DNA from 4 places in the Buttiauxella ferragutiae genome. Region 1 is predicted to be linked to each of the others. Evidence: predicted binding sites of a transcription regulator. Region 1 holds the regulator's gene; each other region holds the start of a gene.
The links. The regulator PhoB, encoded in region 1, activates phosphate uptake and scavenging genes when phosphate is short. The targets are predictions, from matches to a motif close to CTGTCATAAAACTGNCNNAT.

Region 1 (3,938 bases):
ATCGAGCTTATCTTTCACTTTATCGGCGATGATCTTGCCGCTTTCTACTTCAGCCAGCTCAACGCGCGGGGCTTGCAGATTGCCGTTGGCCGCATTACGCGCCCGGTTCTGGCTCCAGAATGCGCGGTAGGCAACACCTTTTACTTCAAATTCCACTTCCGCCAGACACTCGGCAGTGTCGCGGGTCATCAGGTCATTCTGTGATTGCGAGACCGTGTTGAGACGTGGCGTTTTGTGATAAAGCGCGAGGCAGACAGCATCAAGTAGCGTAGTTTTACCCGCTCCTGTTGGCCCGGTGATGGCAAACAAACCATTGCTGGCGAAAGGCTCGCGGGTGAAATCAATTTTCCATTCCCCTTTCAGGGAGTTGAGGTTTTTCAATCGCAGACTGAGGATTTTCATGCTTGTTCCTCCGCGTCATGCAGGCTGGCGACCGTTTGGGCAAACAGAGTGCGCAGGCGTTTTGCGCGTTCTTCAGTGGTTTCTTCCTGAACCAGGCGGCGTTCAAAAACCTCTTCAACCGTCAATTCACTTAGGGTTTCTTTATGTTGTTGAGCAATAACACGCTCGCGCTGCTCACGGCTACGGCGCAGCAAAACCACTTCAACAGGCAGCGTTTCGGTTAGCTGTTGAATATGGCGCTGCATATCATGCAGATATTCATCGGTGGCGATTTCAATATCCAGCCACACTTTGGGTTCTGTCGGTGCATCGCGCCATTGTTCAAGCTGCTGTTCAATTTCGTTCAGCGAACCTTTGATCACCGCCAGCGGCTGGCTAACTGGTACCGTAAGTGGGGTGACTTCATGAAGTTTACCTTCTGAAAATTCAACCAGATAAACACTTTTGGTCTTACCGGTTTCGTCAAAACTTAACGGTATTGGTGAGCCGCTGTAGCGGATATGTTCGGTGCCACCAATTAATTGCGCACGGTGAATATGGCCCAGGGCAATGTAATCGGCATCCGGGAAATGCTGCGCCGGGAAAGCGTCGAGTGTGCCAATATAGATGTCACGCACGGCGTCACTTTTCGTCACGCCGACGGTGGTTAAATGCCCGGTGGCGATAATTGGCAACTGCGCGTCAGCGCGCAGAACGCAAGCGGCGCTAAAACACTGCTGATAATGTTCACCGATCGCTTCCATTAATGAACGCTGCTTTTCATGGCCGGATAAACCCGCCAGACTGTTTTGAATATCGCGTGGCCGCAGAAAGGGAATGGGGCAGAGAATAGCGCCAGGCGCGCCATCTTTCGTATTCAGCACAATTGCCTGCTGGCTGGTATCGTGGCGTGCGCTGGCGACGACATAAGTGTTAAGACACGCCATCAGTTCACGGGACTCGTTCAATGTGGCAACTGAGTCATGGTTACCGGCGAGCACCACCAGTGAGCAGCCGGTAGACTGGAGTTGCACCACAAAGCGGTTATACAGTTCTCGCGCATAGCTTGGTGGCGAGCCAGTATCAAAAATATCGCCCGCGACGATTATTGCATCCACATCATGTTCAACGGCAGCTTTCAGCAGCCATTCAAGAAAAGCCTGATGCTCCGGCCCGCGGCTTTTGGTATAAAAATTTTGACCAAGGTGCCAGTCTGATGTGTGAATTATGCGCATAACCTGTCCGGTGGCTTAAAAGCGAGGCCTCGATTATAAGGGGGCGAGGCGGAAAACGGCATAGGTCTCTGTGTCATAAATCAAATTGATGAGTCACTAAACAGTCATGTTTTTCATAAATCTGTCATAAATCTGACGCATAATGGCGCCGCATTGAAACAACTATAATTATTCCTTGAGCAGGGCGAATCATGGCGAAGCGTATTTTAGTCGTAGAAGATGAAGCTCCAATCCGTGAAATGGTGAGCTTTGTGCTTGAGCAAAACGGTTTTCAGCCTGTAGAAGCGGAAGATTATGACAGTGCAGTGAATCTGCTTATCGAACCCTTCCCGGACCTGATTTTACTGGACTGGATGTTGCCAGGCGGCTCGGGTATTCAGTTTATCAAGCACCTGAAGCGTGAAGCATTGACGCGGGAAATCCCGGTAATGATGCTGACAGCACGAGGTGAAGAAGAAGATCGCGTGCGTGGCCTGGAAGTTGGTGCCGATGACTATATTACCAAGCCGTTTTCACCGAAGGAGCTGGTGGCGCGCATTAAAGCTGTGATGCGCCGAATCTCTCCGATGGCGGTGGAAGAGGTTATTGAGATGCACGGGCTGAGCCTTGACCCTTCATCGCATCGCGTGATGACCGGTGAAAACCCGCTGGACATGGGCCCAACTGAATTTAAGTTATTACACTTCTTTATGACGCATCCGGAACGGGTATATAGCCGTGAACAGTTGCTTAACCATGTATGGGGCACCAATGTGTATGTCGAAGACAGAACAGTGGACGTACATATCAGGCGGTTGCGTAAAGCGCTCGAGCATAGCGGGCATGATCGAATGGTACAAACAGTACGCGGTACGGGTTATCGGTTCTCAACCCGCTTTTAGTTCCTTATCAGGAGAGTGACGCGTGCTGGAACGGCTGTCATGGAAAAGGTTGGTGATGGAGCTGCTGCTCTGTTGCTTACCTGCTGTCATCTTGGGCCTTATTTTTGGCTATTTACCCTGGTTTTTATTACTGGCGGTCACAGGACTGCTGGTTTGGCATTTCTGGAATTTGCTTCGTTTGTCGTGGTGGTTGTGGGTTGATCGCAGTATGACACCGCCCCCTGGTCGCGGGAGCTGGGATCCGTTGTTATACGGTCTTCATCAAATGCAGCTGCGTAATAAAAAACGCCGTAAAGAATTAGGCAATTTAATCAAACGCTTTCGCAGCGGCGCGGAATCACTGCCCGATGCGGTAGTGCTGACTACCGAAGAAGGGACCATTTTTTGGTGTAACGGGCTGGCCCAACAGTTGCTGGGGTTACGCTGGCCGGACGATAACGGGCAGAACATCCTTAACTTGCTGCGTTACCCTGAATTTACCCGCTATTTGACGCAAAAAGATTTCGCCCGGCCGTTGACGCTGGTGCTTAACAATGGCCGTCATCTGGAATTCCGTGTGATGCCATACAGCGACGAGCAGTGGCTGATGGTGGCACGTGATGTCACGCAGATGCACCAACTGGAAGGGGCGCGACGTAACTTTTTTGCCAACGTTAGCCATGAACTGCGTACTCCGTTGACGGTACTGCAAGGTTATCTGGAGATGATGCAGGATCAGGCGCTTGAAGGGCCTCTGCGCGACAAGGCTCTGGGCACCATGCGCGAGCAAACTTCGCGGATGGAAGGTCTGGTGAAACAGCTTTTGACGCTATCTAAAATTGAAGCGGCACCGGCAATGGTGCTCAATGAAAAGATTGATGTGCCACTGATGCTGCGTGTGGTGGAGCGAGAAGCGCAAACCCTGAGTCAGCAAAGGCAGACGCTAAAGTTCGATATTGATCCCTCACTCAAAGTCTTCGGTAATGAAGAACAGCTACGTAGCGCGATTTCAAACCTGGTGTACAACGCGGTAAACCATACGCCGGAAGGGACGCAAATTACCGTGAGCTGGAAACGGGTCGCGGGTGGTGTGGGCTTTAGCGTGGCAGATACTGGTCCTGGTATTTCTGCGGAACATATCCCACGCCTGACCGAGCGGTTCTATCGAGTGGATAAAGCGCGTTCAAGGCAAACAGGTGGTAGTGGGTTAGGCCTGGCAATAGTGAAACATGCGTTAAGCCATCACGATGCGCGTCTGAATATCGAAAGCCAGCCAGGGAAAGGTTCCACGTTTTCCTTTGTGTTGCCTGAGCGTTTAATCGTTAACGATAAAGTGCTGTAAGCCGCGTAAGTTATGACACTGATGACAAGTTTTTCGTAGATCGGATAAGCGAAGCGTCATCCGACACTTCTCTCTGTAACAACTGGCGCAAATGGTGGATGACGATATCGCTTATCTACC
Region 2 (3,938 bases), 1.9 Mb from region 1:
ACAGTGCCGAGCGGGTAACTCCGTTCGGGAAATAACGTGCGGCAAAGTCTTTCGAACCGACAAACAGATAATCCAGCGCTCCAAGTCTGTCGACCAGGCAGCTTGGCAATGGCTGTGGTTGAATAGAAACCGCGCCAACCACTTCACCACGGCGCAGGCGTTCCTGGGTTCGGGTTTCATCTTCAACCTGAAGATTCAGACGAATAGGGGAGTCGGCCAGAACCGGCGCTAAAGCAGGCAGCAACCAGGTTGCCAGGCTGTCGGCGTTGACCGCAAGTGACAGCAGCAGCGGGGTAGAACCGGTTTGTTCATCGCCCAGCCACTCTTCTTCAAGCAGTTCGACTTGACGCAGTAATGCCAGCAACTTTTGCCCTTGCTCGGTTGGACGAGGCGGAACAGTGCGTACTAACAATGGCTGGCCGAACATATTTTCCAGTTGCTTGATACGTTGCGAGACGGCGGATTGAGTAATACAGAGTTTTTGAGCGGCGCGCTCAAACCCTCGTTCACGAATTACGGCATCCAACGCCTGTAGCGTTCTATAGTCCGGGCGTTTCATTGTTGTTTGCTGACTCCTGTTTTTGTTATGGCTGCACTATGACATAAATTTGCCGCTGATCCAGACCAAATCCGCAATGTTCGTCCGAGTTCTGCGCCAATCGCAGGACATTTTTTGGCGGCTTGCTCTATAATGCGCGTCAGTTTTCACAGCACAGGCAATTAACCATGACGCAGGATGAACTGAAAAAAGCAGTCGGCTGGGCAGCATTACAATACGTGCAACCAGGCACTATCGTTGGTGTGGGTACCGGCTCAACCGCCGCGCACTTTATTGATGCTCTTGGGACTATCAAACATCAGATTGATGGTGCCGTTTCTAGCTCCGACGCTTCCACCGCCAAACTGAAAAGCCTTGGTATCACTGTTTACGATCTCAACGAAGTGGATACCCTCGGTATCTATGTCGATGGTGCAGATGAGATCAACGGCCAGATGCAAATGATTAAAGGCGGCGGTGCAGCACTGACCCGCGAAAAGATCATCGCGTCTGTCGCGGAAAAGTTTATTTGTATCGCCGATTCGTCCAAGCAGGTGGGCATCCTGGGTAACTTCCCACTGCCAGTGGAAGTGATTCCAATGGCTCGTAGTTGCGTGGCGCGCGCACTGGTCAAGCTGGGCGGTCGCCCGGAATACCGCCAGGGCGTAGTAACCGATAACGGCAACATCATTCTTGATGTTTACGGCCTCAGCATCGTTGAGCCTATCGCGCTCGAAAATGCGATTAACGGCTTGCCTGGCGTGGTCACCGTGGGGCTGTTTGCTAACCGTGGTGCGGATGTTGCGTTGATTGGTACTGCTGATGGTGTGAAAACCATTGTGAAATGATCTGGGGGGCGTTTTATACCCGTCATACTTCAAGTTGCAGGGGTGTTGGCTGCACTCACAAACCCGAATCACTTACCTGAGTAAGCTCATCGGGATTTGTTCACTTGCCGCCTACCAACAACTCGAATTATTTTGGGTATATACGCCCCATATCCATATAAAAAATGACAAAATAATCTAACGCTAAATTTGGTGACATATGTCACATTCCTGCCAACCACCTGCTGTTCATTCCTGATTCTCTCTGCTACTCAGAGTTTTGTGCTGCCCCATGCCGCTTATTCCTTTTTTGCTTTGCGGACTGCGCAATCGTTTATATTGCCCCGCCCGTATTTTTTGATATTTTGGCAGAAGGGTGTCTTATCACACAGCACAACATCAGTACTAAAAATAGGGTCGGGAAATGGCAAAAGTATCACTGGATAAAGACAAGATTAAATTCCTGCTGGTGGAAGGTGTACACCAGAAAGCCGTGGATAACCTTCGCGCAGCAGGCTATACCAACATCGAATACCATAAAGGCGCGCTGGACAGCGATGCCCTGAAAGAGTCGATCCGTGATGCGCATTTCATCGGTCTGCGTTCCCGTACCAACTTAACTGAAGATGTTCTGGCCGTGGCTGAAAGGCTGGTGGCTGTCGGCTGCTTCTGTATTGGTACAAACCAGGTCGACCTGGATGCTGCCGCTAAACGTGGCGTTCCGGTGTTTAATGCCCCATTCTCTAACACGCGTTCTGTAGCTGAACTGGTTATCGGCCAACTGCTATTACTGCTGCGTGGCGTTCCGGAAGCTAACGCCAAAGCACACCGTGGTGTGTGGAATAAACTGGCGGTTGGCTCTTATGAAGCACGCGGTAAAAAACTCGGCATTATTGGTTACGGCCATATCGGGACTCAGTTGGGGATTCTGGCTGAAGCGCTGGGTATGCACGTTTACTTCTACGATATCGAAAACAAACTGACGCTGGGTAACGCGACTCAGGTTCAGCATCTTTCTGACCTGCTCAATATGAGCGATGTGGTGAGTCTGCATGTGCCTGAAAATGCCTCTACCAAGAACATGATTGGCGTCAACGAACTGGCGCTGATGAAGCCGGGCGCACTGCTGATCAACTGCGCACGTGGCACGGTTGTTGATATTCCTGCATTGTGTGATTCGCTGGCGCGTAAGCATCTGGCAGGTGCTGCAATCGACGTATTCCCGACTGAACCGGCAACTAACAGCGATCCATTCACTTCGCCACTGTGTGAGTTTGATAACGTGATCCTGACTCCGCACATTGGCGGCTCGACTCAGGAAGCACAGGAAAACATCGGTCTGGAAGTGGCTGGCAAACTGGCTAAATATTCCGATAACGGTTCTACACTCTCTGCGGTGAATTTCCCGGAAGTTTCTCTGCCGTTACACGGTGGCAGCACCAGCCGTTTACTGCACATTCACGAAAACCGCCCGGGGATTTTGACCGCGCTGAACCAGATTTTTGCCGAGCAGGGTATCAACATCGCCGCTCAGTATCTGCAAACCACTCCGCAGATGGGCTATGTGGTTATTGATGTCGATGCCGAAGAAGATGTTGCTGAAGCTGCGCTGAAATCGATGAAGGCGATTCCGGGGACTATCCGCGCCCGTCTGCTGTACTAATTAAATAATTGGGGAGCTAATCTGGCTCCCCACTTGACTCTTAAAATCCGTTTCCAGAGTTGTTTTTTTCGCGTGTCCCACTGATAGTTAAGCTTTTAGTCATACGGCGAAGCTACATGACCAGTACATTCTTAAAATCCGGTGCCTTTATACTTCTGCTGATTCTCATCTATACGGGGTTTAGCACTACGGATCGGCTCACCTGGCTGATGGAAGTGACTCCAGTCATTATCATTGTTCCTCTGCTTTTAGCGACCCACTCGCGTTTTCCCCTTACGCCATTGCTCTATTTTTTGATTTTCCTGCATGCCATTATTTTGATGGTTGGCGGTTTATACACCTACGCCAAAGTGCCGATGGGTTTTGAGGTTCAGGAGTGGTTGGGTCTGAGTCGTAATCCCTATGACAAGCTTGGCCATTTTTTCCAGGGGCTAGTTCCTGCGCTGGCGGCACGTGAGATTTTGATTCGTGGTGGCTATGTTCATGGGCGCAAAATGGTCGCGTTTCTGGTGTGCTGCATAGCACTCGCCATCAGTGCCGTATATGAACTGATTGAATGGGCGGCAGCGCTGGCATTGGGGCAGGGGGCTGACGAGTTTTTGGGGACTCAGGGTGATATTTGGGACACGCAATCAGATATGTTTTGTGCGCTTCTTGGCGCACTGACCACGGTCTTGATATTGCAATACTGGCATACCAAACAACTGCTCAAACTGCGTATCGCCTGACGCTACCATTCCCAAACTCGCGATGGCGTCACCACTGCGGGCAAGGGAATATCCCACTCTTCAGCGGGTAAGGCCGGAACATGCTGGCAATCATGTGCCAGCCCAACCGGCCACAAACCATGCTGCTGCCAGTTTTGCAACGTCCTGTCGTAGAAACCACCGCCCATTCCCAGCCTTTGTCC
Region 3 (3,938 bases), 1.3 Mb from region 1:
CCAATCGCGGGCCTGGTGTCTGCGGCGGCGGGTTTCCTGCTCGGCTTCCCGGTGCTGCGTTTACGCGGTGACTACCTGGCGATTGTGACGCTCGGCTTTGGTGAAATCGTCCGTATTTTACTGCTTAACAACACCGAAATTACTGGTGGGCCGAACGGTATCAGCCAGATCCCAAAACCAACGTTGTTTGGTCTGGAATTCAGCCGTAGCGCGCGTGAAGGGGGTTGGGATACCTTTAGCAACTTCTTCAACGTTGCGTATAACCCCGGTGACCGCATTATCTTCCTGTACCTCGTCGCGTTGCTATTAGTGGTGTTGTCGCTGTTTGTGATTAACCGCTTGCTGCGTATGCCGCTCGGTCGCGCATGGGAAGCATTGCGTGAAGACGAAATCGCCTGCCGCTCGCTGGGCCTGAACCCGACGCGCATCAAACTGACCGCCTTTACCATCAGCGCCGCGTTCGCAGGCTTTGCCGGTACGCTGTTTGCGGCCCGTCAGGGCTTTGTGAGCCCGGAATCCTTCACCTTTGCCGAATCTGCATTCGTGCTGGCGATCGTCGTGCTAGGCGGTATGGGCTCGCAATTTGCCGTTATCCTCGCCGCAGTCCTGTTGGTGGTGTCACGCGAACTGATGCGTGATCTCAACGAATACAGCATGCTGGTGCTCGGTGGCCTGATGGTGCTGATGATGATCTGGCGTCCACAAGGCTTGCTGCCAATGTCACGCCCTCAGTTGAAGCTTAAAAAAGAGCAAGTGGAACAAGTGAAAGGAGAGCAGGCATGAGTCAGCCATTGTTATCCGTAAACGGCTTGATGATGCGTTTTGGCGGCCTGCTCGCCGTAAACAATGTTTCTCTGGAACTGCATCCACAAGAAATTGTTTCGTTAATCGGCCCGAACGGTGCCGGTAAAACCACGGTATTTAACTGCCTGACCGGTTTTTACAAGCCATCAGGCGGTACGATTCTGTTGCGCGACCAGCACCTTGAAGGTCTGCCAGGCCAACAAATCGCGCGGATGGGTGTGGTGCGTACTTTCCAGCACGTGCGTCTGTTCCGTGAAATGACCGTGATTGAAAACTTGCTGGTGGCTCAACATCAGCAACTGAAAACCGGCGTGTTTGCTGGTTTACTGAAAACACCTGCTTTCCGCCGCTCACAAAGCGAAGCGCTGGATCGTGCAGCCATCTGGCTTGACCGTATCGGTCTGCTTGAGCAGGCCAACCGCCAGGCAAGCAACCTTGCGTATGGCGATCAGCGTCGCCTGGAGATTGCGCGTTGTATGGTGACGCAACCAGAAATCCTGATGCTCGATGAACCCGCCGCAGGCCTTAACCCGAAAGAAACCCACGAACTCGACGAGTTAATCATGGAGTTACGTAACCACCACAACACCACCGTGCTGTTAATCGAGCACGACATGAAACTGGTCATGGGCATTTCTGACAGGATTTACGTGGTAAACCAGGGGACGCCGCTTGCGAACGGCACACCGGAACAAATCCGGAATAACCCTGACGTAATCCGCGCGTATCTGGGTGAAGCATAAGAATGGGTGAGGCAAAGATGGAAAATATCATGTTGTCATTTAACCAGGTGAGCGCCCATTACGGAAAAATCCAGGCGCTTCACGGGGTCAGTCTGCATATTAAACAGGGCGAAATCGTCACTCTGATTGGTGCGAACGGTGCGGGCAAAACCACGCTGTTGGGTACACTGTGCGGTGACCCGCGCGCATCCAGCGGCAAGATTACCTTTGATGGCAAAGACATCACCGACTGGCACACCGCTCGCATCATGCGTGAAGCGGTGGCGATTGTGCCGGAAGGCCGCCGTGTGTTTTCACGTATGACGGTGGAAGAAAACCTGGCGATGGGCGGCTTCTTCGCGGAACGCGACCAGTATCATGAACGCATCCAACGCGTATACGAACTGTTCCCGCGCCTGCTGGAACGCCGTATTCAACGTGCGGGAACCATGTCCGGCGGTGAACAGCAAATGCTGGCGATTGGCCGTGCGCTGATGAGCCAACCGCGCTTACTGCTGCTGGACGAGCCGTCGCTTGGCCTCGCGCCAATCATCATTCAGCAGATTTTCGATACCATCGAGCAGCTGCGCAGCGAAGGCATGACCATCTTCCTCGTCGAGCAGAACGCCAACCAGGCGCTGAAACTCGCTGACCGTGGCTACGTGCTGGAAAACGGCCACGTGGTACTGGAAGACACCGGCGACGCGCTGCTGGCTAACGAAGCGGTGCGTAGCGCCTACCTCGGCGGCTAAATTATCGCTTAATCAACAAGGAGCCGTTTGGCTCCTTTTTTATGACAATACTCCGATCACCACTTTCCCTTCACCTCACTGTAACAATTCTGTCACCCCACGGTTATTTTTCTGTCATTCGCGCATGTCATGTTTTGATGCGAACAAAAACGCGTATTTTCGCGCAGTGACCTAATGACAACCTCCAGGGATATACACATGACTGCATCGTTACGACTCACAACACTTTGCCTTGCGCTTGGATGCGTACTTAGCAGCAGCGCTATCGCCGCCACCTCCATTCCGTTCTGGCATTCAATGGAAGGTGAGCTGGGCAAAGAAGTCGATTCACTGGCTCAACGCTTCAACCAGACGCACCCTGATTACAAAATTGTCCCGGTGTATAAAGGTAATTACGAACAAAACCTGGCGGCAGGGATTGCGGCTTTCCGTTCGGGCAATGCGCCAGCCATTTTGCAGGTTTATGAAGTGGGTACGGCGACCATGATGGCCTCGAAAGCCATCAAGCCGGTATATGAAGTTTTTAGCGATGCAGGCATTAAGTTCGACGAATCTCAGTTTGTGCCAACGGTTTCCGGTTACTACACCGATTCAAAAACCGGGCGTCTGCTCTCCCAACCATTTAACAGCTCCACGCCAGTTCTGTATTACAACAAAGACGCCTTTAAGAAAGCTGGCCTGAACCCGGATCAGCCACCAAAAACCTGGCAAGACCTGGCCGAGTACACCGCCAAACTTAAAGCGGCAGGCATGAAATGCGGTTATGCCAGTGGCTGGCAAGGCTGGATTCAAATCGAAAACTTCAGCGCCTGGAACGGCCTGCCGGTTGCCACCAAAAACAACGGTTTTGATGGCACCGATGCGGTTCTGGAATTCAACAAACCCGAGCAAGTGAAACACATTGCGATGCTGGAAGAGCTGAACAAGAAGGGCGATTTCAGCTACTTTGGCCGCAAAGATGAATCTACCGAAAAGTTCTACAGCGGGGATTGCGCCATCACCACCGCGTCTTCTGGCTCGCTGGCTGATATCCGTCAATACGCCAAATTCAACTACGGCGTGGGCATGATGCCTTACGACGCAACCATCCCGAATGCGCCACAAAACGCCATTATCGGCGGGGCAAGTTTGTGGGTGATGCAGGGTAAAGACGCCACGACTTACAAAGGCGTTGCCGAGTTTATGCAGTTCCTCACTCAACCAGAAATTGCGGCTGAATGGCACCAGAAAACCGGTTACTTACCTATCACTAAAGCTGCTTACGACCTGACGCGTGAACAAGGCTTTTACGAGAAAAACCCAGGTGCTGATATCGCCACGCGCCAGATGCTGAACAAGCCGCCATTGCCGTTCACTAAAGGCTTGCGTCTGGGCAACATGCCGCAGATTCGTGCCGTTGTGGATGAAGAGCTGGAATCGGTATGGACCGGCAAGAAAACCCCTCAGCAAGCATTAGATAGCGCGGTTGAGCGTGGTAATCAGTTGCTGCGCCGTTTCGAGCAATCGACTAAGTCCTGATAAACAACCCTCACCCTAACCCTCTCCCTGAGGGCGAGGGGACTTTCTTTTCCCCCTCTCCTGGGGGAGAGGGTCGGGGTGAGGGCGACAATGCTATTTATAAGAGTCACGCTATGTCATCTTCTCGTCCGGTGTTCCGTTC
Region 4 (3,938 bases), 1.3 Mb from region 1:
TGAGGCACTTTTTGCCCGAGAGGATTAACCATGATTCGCTTTGAACACGTTAGTAAGGCCTATCTCGGCGGGAGACAAGCGTTGCAGGGAGTGACCTTCCATATGCAACCTGGTGAGATGGCTTTTCTGACCGGTCACTCTGGAGCAGGGAAAAGTACTCTGCTCAAGCTTATCTGCGGTATTGAGCGGCCAAGTGCGGGGAAAATTGCTTTTGGCGGCCATGATATTAGCCGCCTCAAGAGCCGCGAAGTGCCGTTCCTGCGTCGTCAGATTGGCATGATCTTCCAGGATCACCATTTGTTGATGGACAGAACCGTGTACGACAACGTGGCTATCCCGCTGATTATCGCGGGTGCCAGCGGTGAAGACATTCGCCGCCGTGTTTCGGCGGCACTCGATAAAGTCGGCCTGCTCGATAAAGCGAAAAGTTTCCCGATCCAACTCTCTGGTGGTGAACAACAGCGTGTGGGGATTGCCCGCGCGGTTGTGAATAAGCCCGCTGTGTTGCTGGCAGATGAACCAACCGGTAACCTTGATGATGCACTCTCGGAAGGGATTTTACGTCTGTTCGAGGAATTTAACCGCGTCGGCGTAACGGTTCTGATGGCGACGCACGATATGGGGCTGATTTCCCGCCGTAACTATCGCATGTTGACGTTAAGTGACGGCCATTTGCATGGAGGCCTGGCAGGTGAATAAACGCAGCGCGCTCAATCATATAAAGCGCTTCAGCAACAGGCTGGATAAAATCAACTCGCTGAGTAAGTTAGGGGATTTAGGCCGCTCGGTGAAAAAACGCGGCAAAGGGCCTCAGTCGAAAAGTAAATCGCTCAAAGGCGGCGTAAACGAACAATTCCGTTACGCCTGGCAGGGTGCTTTACAAGACCTGCGCAGCAAGCCTTTAGCCACCTTCCTGACGGTGATGGTGATTGCCATTTCCCTGACGTTGCCAAGCGTGTGCTACATGGTTTACAAGAACGTCAATCAGGCCGCTACGCAATATTATCCTTCCCCGCAAATCACCGTTTATCTCGACAAAGCGCTCGATGATAACGCCGCGCAGCAAGTCGTCGGCGCGATTCAGGCGGAAGAGGGCGTCGATAAAGTTAACTATCTTTCGCGTGACGAAGCGCTGGGTGAGTTCCGCAACTGGTCGGGCTTTGGTGGCGCGCTGGATATGCTGGAAGAAAACCCGCTGCCTGCGGTTGCGGTGGTGAATCCAAAACTCGACTTCCAGACTACCGACCATCTGAATACCTTGCGTGACCGCGTGGCACGGATTAACGGTGTCGATGAAGTCCGTATGGATGACAGCTGGTTTGCTCGTCTTGCCTCGCTGACCGGTCTTGTGGGGCGTGTCGCAGCAATGATTGGCGTGTTGATGGTTGCAGCGGTGTTCCTGGTGATTGGTAACAGCGTACGTCTGAGCATCTTTGCCCGTCGCGACACCATCAACGTGCAAAAACTGATTGGTGCTACCGATGGATTTATCCTGCGCCCGTTCCTGTACGGTGGTGCACTGTTAGGTTTCAGCGGCGCATTTTTGTCGCTGATTCTGACTGAAATTCTGGTGTGGCGATTGTCCTCTGCGGTCACGCAAGTCGCACAAGTATTTGGCACTAAGTTTGACCTCACGGGCTTAGGTTTCGACGAATGCTTGCTGTTGCTGCTGGTGGCGTCGATGAGCGGTTGGCTGGCGGCGTGGATCGCGACCGTGCAACATTTACGTCGTTTTACCCCAGAGTAAAAATTTTTTGATATACTTGTCCCCTGCTACGAAGTACCCGTCAGCAGGGGACACGCTCCCACCTCGGTTAGTGTTTCTCCTGCCCAGTTTCATAGCTCTGTCACATTTTGTGTGTAATACAAGCACAGCTTTACAGTGAACTTGTGGATAACCTCACTGTCTGAGGTTACTGTGAATGGTACGGTTTGGCGCCTGGCGAATAGCCTGGTGCAGCAAGATTGTAGCAACCTGTACTTTAGTTTCTAAGAGAGGGTTTGAATGACCAAAGAAATGCAAAATTTAGCTTTAGCCCCTGTTGGTAACCTGGAATCTTATATCCGGGCCGCTAATTCCTGGCCGATGTTAACGGCTGAGGAAGAGAAGGAGCTGGCTGAAAAGCTGCATTACCAGGGCGATCTGGAAGCAGCGAAAAGGCTGATCCTGTCTCACCTGCGCTTTGTTGTTCATATCGCTCGTAATTACTCGGGCTATGGCTTGCCGCAGGCTGACTTGATTCAGGAAGGCAACATCGGCCTGATGAAGGCTGTGCGCCGCTTTAACCCGGAAGTGGGTGTCCGTCTGGTGTCGTTTGCTGTGCACTGGATTAAAGCTGAAATTCACGAATACGTGCTGCGTAACTGGCGTATTGTGAAAGTGGCAACCACTAAAGCACAACGTAAGTTGTTCTTTAACCTGCGTAAAACCAAGCAACGTCTGGGTTGGTTCAACCAGGACGAAGTGGAAATGGTCGCCAACGAGCTGGGGGTTTCCAGCAAAGATGTCCGTGAAATGGAATCGCGCATGGCGGCGCAGGACATGACGTTCGACATGGGCAACGACGACGATTCAGACAGCGCGCCAATGGCTCCTGTGCTGTTCTTGCAGGATAAGTCTTCTAACTTTGCCGATGGCATTGAAGACGACAACTGGGAATCGCACGCGGCTGATAAACTCAGCGATGCCATGCTAGGTCTGGATGAACGCAGCCAGGATATTATCCGTGCCCGTTGGCTTGATGAAGACAACAAAAGCACGCTGCAAGAACTGGCCGACCGTTACGGCGTTTCCGCTGAGCGTGTACGCCAGCTTGAAAAGAACGCGATGAAAAAACTGCGCATGGCCATCGAAGCGTAAGTTATTTCGTCAGATAAAAAACCGCCTTCCGGGGCGGTTTTTTTATGCCTGTCACTTTCCCATTCAACTTGTGAAAAAATTGTTATTCCAAAAGCCGCAAATTCGGGTATGTTTTTAACTCTGAGTGCGGCGAAGGCACACGCGGTATTCGTCAATCAAAAATAAAACCGTGCCAAAACAACACAACAAATACCAATCACAACAAAAATGGGGATCTCAGGATGAAAATGAAGGGCAAAGCATTATTGGCTGGTTGTATTGCACTTGCGATGAGCAACGCGGCATTTGCGAAGGATATCAAAGTAGCGGTAGTTGGGGCGATGTCTGGCCCGGTTGCACAATATGGCGACCAGGAATTTACCGGTGCAGAACAAGCGGTTGCAGATATTAATGCCAAAGGCGGCATCAAAGGCGACAAACTGGTTATCACCAAATACGACGACGCTTGTGACCCGAAACAAGCGGTAGCGGTCGCCAACAAAGTGGTTAACGATGGCATCAAATACGTTATCGGCCACCTGTGTTCTTCTTCCACTCAGCCTGCGTCTGACATCTACGAGGACGAAGGCATTCTGATGATTACCCCGGCGGCAACAGCACCTGAGCTGACTGCGCGTGGTTACAAACTGACAATGCGTACTACCGGCCTGGATTCTGATCAGGGCCCAACGGCGGCAAAATACATTCTTGATCACGTAAAACCGAAAAACATCGCGATCATTCATGACAAACAACAGTACGGCGAAGGCCTGGCTCGCTCTGTTCAGGACAACCTGAAAAAAGGCGGCGCAAACGTAGTGTTCTTTGACGGTATCACTGCCGGCGAGAAAGACTTCTCCACGCTGGTAGCGCGTCTGAAGAAAGAAAGCATCGACTTCGTGTATTACGGTGGTTACCACCCAGAAATGGGCCAGATCCTGCGTCAGTCTCGCGCAGCAGGCCTGAAAACTCAGTTCATGGGGCCAGAAGGTGTGGCAAACGTTTCTCTGTCTAACATCGCCGGCGAATCTGCTGAAGGCTTGTTAGTCACCAAACCTAAGAACTACGACCAGGTTCCTGCGAACAAACCAGTTGTGGA

Region 2: the regulator PhoB is predicted to act here: its motif matches at 1,584-1,603, upstream of serA (phosphoglycerate dehydrogenase).
Region 3: the regulator PhoB is predicted to act here: its motif matches at 2,357-2,376, upstream of ugpB (sn-glycerol-3-phosphate ABC transporter substrate-binding protein UgpB).
Region 4: the regulator PhoB is predicted to act here: its motif matches at 1,834-1,853, upstream of rpoH (RNA polymerase sigma factor RpoH).

What each region holds. Positions count from the first base shown of each region.
Region 1 is NZ_CP093332.1:4,173,504-4,177,441, reverse strand. Features, by position in the region: gene sbcC (exonuclease subunit SbcC) at 1-402, opposite strand, end outside; gene sbcD (exonuclease subunit SbcD) at 399-1,616, opposite strand; gene phoB (phosphate response regulator transcription factor PhoB) at 1,808-2,497, shown strand; gene phoR (phosphate regulon sensor histidine kinase PhoR) at 2,520-3,818, shown strand.
Region 2 is NZ_CP093332.1:810,836-814,773, forward strand. Features, by position in the region: gene argP (DNA-binding transcriptional regulator ArgP) at 1-559, opposite strand, end outside; gene rpiA (ribose-5-phosphate isomerase RpiA) at 727-1,386, shown strand; gene serA (phosphoglycerate dehydrogenase) at 1,790-3,028, shown strand; gene MNO13_RS03760 (DUF2238 domain-containing protein) at 3,145-3,756, shown strand; gene MNO13_RS03765 (5-formyltetrahydrofolate cyclo-ligase) at 3,759-3,938, opposite strand, start outside.
Region 3 is NZ_CP093332.1:174,240-178,177, forward strand. Features, by position in the region: gene MNO13_RS00745 (high-affinity branched-chain amino acid ABC transporter permease LivM) at 1-783, shown strand, start outside; gene livG (high-affinity branched-chain amino acid ABC transporter ATP-binding protein LivG) at 780-1,547, shown strand; gene livF (high-affinity branched-chain amino acid ABC transporter ATP-binding protein LivF) at 1,565-2,278, shown strand; gene ugpB (sn-glycerol-3-phosphate ABC transporter substrate-binding protein UgpB) at 2,477-3,796, shown strand; gene ugpA (sn-glycerol-3-phosphate ABC transporter permease UgpA) at 3,910-3,938, shown strand, end outside.
Region 4 is NZ_CP093332.1:166,525-170,462, forward strand. Features, by position in the region: gene ftsY (signal recognition particle-docking protein FtsY) at 1-28, shown strand, start outside; gene ftsE (cell division ATP-binding protein FtsE) at 31-699, shown strand; gene ftsX (permease-like cell division protein FtsX) at 677-1,747, shown strand; gene rpoH (RNA polymerase sigma factor RpoH) at 2,006-2,860, shown strand; gene MNO13_RS00725 (branched-chain amino acid ABC transporter substrate-binding protein) at 3,082-3,938, shown strand, end outside.